Regions from separate parts of the Shewanella sp. 5_MG-2023 genome, predicted to be linked through region 1. Evidence: predicted binding sites of a transcription regulator. Region 1 holds the regulator's gene; the other holds the start of a gene.
The links. Region 1 encodes ArgR, which controls arginine synthesis, uptake and breakdown. Its sites were predicted from a motif close to ANTGAATANNTATTCANT; they were not measured.

Region 1 (3,217 bases):
CCCGGCACCACAGACACCCCATTATCCAAACCTTTTCAGGCCAAAGTGCCCGCTGAAAAATTATTTACTGCTGAATTTGTCGCGTCGCAATTACTGAATATCAATAACGCAATTAAGGAAGCTGGAAGCGAAAGTAGTGAAGATGACAACGCTGAAATTGACCGAATTTACTACGATGGACAAGCCAGCTTTATTGATTGGCAAGGAAAACTGATTAGTTGGTAAAGGGCTTAGGTCTTTTTCCCTTGCAGCAACTTTAGCCTGTCAGCAACAAAAATGCGAAGCCAAAGGCTTCGCATTTTTATCGGTAAATCAAGTTATCAATAATTGATAAGCTTAAATTTACTTAACGAACTCAACACCAAGTTTGATGTCGCCGTTTAATGTATCAAGCATTGCATCACGGGCATTAGCTTCAAATGCGCTAACATCGCCGTATGGTAATACTTTTTCTACGCCGTTTTTACCAAGTAATACAGGTTGTGCGAAGAAGTCAGCATGTTCACTGCCGCCATCAACATAAGCACATTCAACCACGTTAGCTTCGCCTTGTAGGCCGCGAACTAATGATAGGCCAAAGCGACATGCCGCTTGACCCATAGACAGAGTCGCACTACCGCCACCCGCTTTAGCTTCAACAACTTCAGTACCCGCATTCTGGATACGTGTTGTTAGCGCTGCAACTTCTTCATCAGTAAAGCTTACGCCTTCAACTTGTGAAAGAAGTGGCAGAATAGTCACACCACTGTGGCCACCAATAACGTTGATGTTTACATCAGCAACGTTTAGCCCTTTAAGGTCAGCGATGAAGGTTTCAGAGCGGATAACATCAAGTGTCGTCACACCGAATAAACGGTTCTTATCGTAAACACCTGCTTTTTTAAGTACTTCAGCCGCAATAGCAACAGTAGTATTTACTGGGTTAGTGATAACGCCAATTAATGCTTTAGGGCAAGTTGCCGCCACTTTTTCAATAAGGTTTCTTACGATACCCGCATTGATATTAAATAGATCTGAGCGATCCATACCAGGCTTACGCGCAACACCTGCAGAGATAAGAACAACATCAGCGCCAACTAGCGCAGGAGTTGGGTCTTCACCAGCAAAACCAGCCACTTTTACATCTGTAGGGATGTGGCTTAAGTCAACTGCAACACCTGGAGTAACAGGAGCGATGTCATATAAAGACAACTCTGAACCTGCAGGAAGTTGAGTTTTTAATAGTAAAGCTAAGGCCTGGCCGATACCGCCAGCAGCACCAAGTACAGCTACTTTCATGATGATCTCCAATTACGTTCTAGTGATTGACTTCAGTCTGGTCTGTGACACAGATCATGTTTTCTTGTGGCGTCACATTACTGGATCACAGCGAGGATTTCAATTATCCCTTAGTAGATCACACTAATTTCCTTATTCTATGATATGTATATAAATAATGACTAATTTAGCCAGTAATAGCGAAAATGAATTTTTATTCACCAATTTAGCTTATTTCTTGACTTGATGCGTTTATCTATTCAGAATGAGCTACTTTTTTGAATAAAATCTATTCTTTTTAAAAATTACTATAAGACGAAAAAAATATGCCAGCGACTAAGAATCAGGATGAACTCGTAAAGACGTTTAAGTCGATATTAAAGGAAGAGCGCTTTGGTAGCCAAAGTGAAATCGTAATCGCACTGCAAGCAGAAGGTTTTGGCAATATTAACCAGTCAAAAGTTTCCCGTATGCTAAGTAAGTTTGGTGCAGTACGTACCCGTAATGCTAAGCAAGAAATGGTATATTGTTTACCCGCTGAGTTAGGTGTACCAACAGCAGGCAGCCCTGTTAAAAACTTGGTATTGGATGTGGATCATAACCAAGCGATGATCGTAGTCAGAACCAGCCCCGGCGCAGCGCAGCTTATTGCCCGATTATTAGACTCGATAGGTAAGCCTGAAGGGATTTTGGGGACTATTGCTGGTGATGACACTATCTTTATTTGTCCTTCAAGTATCAAAACCATTGATGATACCTTAGAAACGGTAAAATCACTGTTTGGCTATAGTGAATAGCCCTCTTAGCAAATAACACCTTCACGATTTATTGAGCCATTAAAAAAGCAGCCTTAGGCTGCTTTTTTGGTTTTAACAGTGCGTAAGTGTTAAATTGAGGCGATTTCAGCATCGGTGAGAAAACGCCATTCGCCTTCTTCTAAATCAGCATCAAGTTCAATTTCACCCACAGCTTCACGATGTAAATTGACCACCCGATTCCCCACAGCAGCAAACATACGCTTCACTTGATGGTACTTACCTTCGCTGATAGTTAATCTGGCATGGTATTCATCAATGATCTCTAGCAGCGCCGGTTTAGTTAAGCCGTCTTCACTTTTTAATTGGATCCCTTCGGCAAAGGTTTCCACCAATGCAGGATCAAGTGATGCAGCAGCTTCGATAAGGTAACGTTTACCGCAATCTTTTTTAGGTGAGGTGATTTTATGTGACCACTGGCCATCGCTGGTGATCAGCACCAAACCTGTGGTGTCCACATCTAAACGCCCAGCAATATGCAGGGTATCGACTTTTTCAATATCCATTAATCCCAACACCGATTGATATTCTTCATCAATGGTTGAGCAAATGGTATCAACAGGCTTGTGCATCATGATGTAGCGCTCGCCCACGATCTTAATTTGACGACCTTCGATACACACTTCAGTATCATCTTTCACTTTAAAGCTCGCGTCTTTAACCACGTCACCATTACAGGTCACTTCACCTGACTTGATAACTCTTTTTGCTAATGAACGAGTCAGCTCGGTGCTCTCGCAGATAAATTTGTCTAAACGCATATATAAAACCAAGTGAAAACTAATTGGTCGCTATTATGAGCTGTTGGCTAGCAAATAGAAAACGATAAATGGCCACTGTAACATTCTGGTAATTTTTAGTTACACAACACAGTCAATAAATGCTCAATTTATCACTAAAAGCCTAGCCTTAGCCCTTGTTAAGTGCCCCTGTTAAGACTTAACATGTTGGTCACATAAAACTGTCTTAAGGCAGTGAACAATAAAAACAGCTCAAAATTAAGGCCGATAAAAAGGCTTCACTCTTCAATGCATAGGGAAACAACATGAAAAAGCTAGTTATCGGTGGGCTTTGCGCCTCACTTATCGCAGGCCTTAGTGCCTGCAATTCAGATAAAGCAGTCACTGAATCCGCAGCACCAGAAG
Region 2 (3,217 bases), on a different contig from region 1:
TTCATCGCTTACGCCGCGCATTTCAGCAATTACAGTGCTGCCAAAACGTTGCTCATGTTGAGCGAGGAATAAAAAACGCGAGCGAGAAAGCATGCGGCCGTTATAGCCTCTGCGATATTCTTTATTTAAAAACAGCGTACATAACTCTGCAGCGCCAGTGTAGTCATGGCAAAGCGTCAGTGTTTCCACTTCGTTACGAACTGAGATTTGTTTAGAATGATAGACTTCAGTGCCTAAACGGTAATGATAAAAGGCATCTTCCATCCCGACAGCGGCTTCAATACCGCAGGTACCGACAACTTGATTGGTTTTTAAATCTTCAAGCACCATCAAATAACCTTCATCGAAAGGTTTCTCAACTTGCTTGGAAAAAGAAGCTTCAGCTCTAGCGATTTTAGAGCGTAATAGCTCTTCGTTGACTGGCAGGGAAGTGAACCCATGACCCGATTCAACGGCGACCTTGTAAAGTGCTTCGTAATCACTGCCACGAATCGGTCGTATGATTAGCATCTGACTCTCCTTGATAATCCAGTAATAAAAAGTCACCAACAAACAGACTTTTCATTACCGATAACCCAATAAAAAAGCGCAAGGTTTTACCCTTACGCTTTACTTATCTATTAACCTGCAACCACTTTAGCTACAGCACGTTCGAAACGTGCTAAACCTTCAGCGATATCAGCTTCTGGGATAACAAGAGATGGAGCAAAACGCACGACGTTAGCGCCAGCAATCAAGCTCATTAAGCCTTCTGCAACCGATGCAACTAAGAAGTCACGGCTACGGCCTGCATATTGCTCGTTAAGTACTGCGCCTAATAACATGCCTTTACCACGCACTTCTGAGAACACATTATATTTGGCATTGATTGCCGCTAAACCATCACGGAATAACTGTTCGCGATGCTTAACACCATTCAGTACTTCAGGCGTATTCACCACATCCATAACAGCATTACCAATAGCGCACGCTAATGGGTTGCCGCCATAAGTCGAACCATGAGTACCAATTTTAAGATGTGCGGCAATTTTAGCAGTGGTTAGCATTGCAGCAATTGGGAAACCGCCACCTAGGGCTTTGGCGCTGGTTAAAATATCAGGCACAATATCGGTGCCCATGTAGGCAAATAACTCACCGGTACGGCCAACACCTGTTTGCACTTCATCAAAAATAACTAATGCGTCATGCTTATCAGCAAGTGCGCGCACAGCTTTTAAGAATTCTGGGTCACCATTGATAATACCGCCTTCACCTTGAAGTGGTTCAAGCATGATGGCACAAGTGTTATCAGAAATTACCGCTTCTAGAGCGGCAATATCATTAAATGGTACATGAGTAACGCTTTGTGGTTTAGGCCCGAAACCATCAGAGTAAGCCGCTTGACCACCCACAGTAACAGTAAAGAAGGTACGACCATGGAATGCTTTATCAAAGGCGATGATTTGATCTTTTTGTGGGCCGTGATTATCTAATGCGTAACGACGGGCAAGTTTTAGTGCAGCTTCATTGGCTTCAGCACCTGAGTTAGCAAAGTAAACACGCTCAGCAAACGTGGCGTTAACCAGTTTCGTCGCCAGCTCTAATGCTGGCTCATTGGTCATTACGTTTGATAAATGCCACAGCTTTTCACCTTGTTCTTTTAGGGCGCCAACAAGTGCTGGGTGACAATGACCTAAACAATTCACTGCAATACCACCAGCAAAGTCAATAAACTCATTACCTTGTTGATCCCAAACTCGACTGCCTTCTCCGCGAACTGGGATTACGGCTGCTGGCGCATAGTTAGGCACCATGACTTCATCAAATTGGGCACGTGTTAAGTTCATTTCAACGCTCATTGCTTTTCGTTCCTTAAAGTTATTAGCGACACTTAAGTCACTCTATTCCGCTTGCTGTATTGATTTTGGTTTAAGTTGACTGCGGATGTTTGTATAGCTTGCAGGTCATTATTAGCTAAAACGTGATCAAAATACCAGTTTTTAGCGGTTAACTATTCATAACTTAAATGAATAATGCATAAAGAGTTAACAAACTTCACATACAAAGTGCTATTACAGCTTATTTTTAGCATAAATAGTCATAAAAAAAGTTATTTGGCCTCAAATAAGCTAGCTATTCATCATAAATGCATAACTAAACAAGATTTAGTCATACTTAAGGGGGATAAAGCCTGACTTTAAACTAAATTAAGCTTGCGGTAATTTTGCGCTTTTAAACGGATCAGCTCTTGCTCGGTAAATTCATAATAATCAAATAACACTCGCTTCTCTTGCGGCTCAATTAAACGCGATTGCTCTAATATTAATACCTTGGCATAACAACTGGCTTTGGCAACGATAGCGCTTTCTGTGGAAAACTCGCTAAAGTGATAATTTAAATCGAGCTCTTTTAGCACTTGGGTTAGCTGGCTCTGGTTAAAATCCATTAAGTCCAATAATTGCCAATTAAGCTGCTCACCATAGGACATCACTTGCTCAAACACTTCCTCAGCTGGAAATGCTGAGGCCATTACCGCATCGTATAAGGTTTTATCCCCTTTGGCGCTGGTCTCACGTAGCCAGGTTCCCCATGTGTTTTCAAATTGTCTGGCGCTGGCATTTAATATAGTCGCTGCGCCTAATTGCTTCATCAAAGCTGCGCTATAAACCAATGCCACATCCTTTTGATGCAGCGCTGCCAATGCTTTGGCCGCTATGGCGGTGATCATGCTGTAACGCCATAACTTACGACTAGCCCAAATCAGGTTAGTATTGCCCGATGGCAGCCAATGCCGTAAACAAAAGTAAGGGATCACAGCTTGCAAATTTTCAATGCCAATATAATTAAGCACTAACTTAATGTCGGTTACTTTGACTTCTGATCGCTGCGGTCTGCGGTGACTCGAGGCTGGGCTATTGATTAAATTGATAAGATCGGTCGATAGCCAGCTGATATTTTCAACAAGCGATCGCACTCGGCGCAGATCAGGTTCTTTGTTAAGCAGTAAATCCAATAATAAAATATGGGACTCTTTTAAACCCGATTGCGCTAACATCTGCTGAGGTGAATTGAGCTGATGCTCAAGGGAGCTTATGACAGTGTTAGTCAATTGCTCTGATATGCGCTGTAACACCAACTGAGCCCGCGCTTGCTCTTCTAAACGTGCTTTAATGGCTAAACGTTCAACTTCAAGTTTATTGGCGTCATCTTCTAACTGCTTATCTAAGTCATCAAGCTG

Region 2: the regulator ArgR is predicted to act here: its motif matches at 2,065-2,082, upstream of Q4557_RS13465 (aspartate aminotransferase family protein).

Annotation. Positions count from the first base shown of each region.
Region 1 covers NZ_JAUORC010000002.1:191,455-194,671, reverse strand. The annotation lists gene Q4557_RS01770 (SDR family NAD(P)-dependent oxidoreductase) at 1-225, shown strand, start outside; gene mdh (malate dehydrogenase) at 343-1,278, opposite strand; gene argR (transcriptional regulator ArgR) at 1,584-2,054, shown strand; gene rsuA (16S rRNA pseudouridine(516) synthase RsuA) at 2,144-2,833, opposite strand; gene Q4557_RS01750 (M13 family metallopeptidase) at 3,118-3,217, shown strand, end outside.
Region 2 covers NZ_JAUORC010000021.1:18,723-21,939, reverse strand. The annotation lists gene astA (arginine N-succinyltransferase) at 1-510, opposite strand, end outside; gene Q4557_RS13465 (aspartate aminotransferase family protein) at 621-1,838, opposite strand; gene Q4557_RS13460 (HDOD domain-containing protein) at 2,177-3,217, opposite strand, start outside.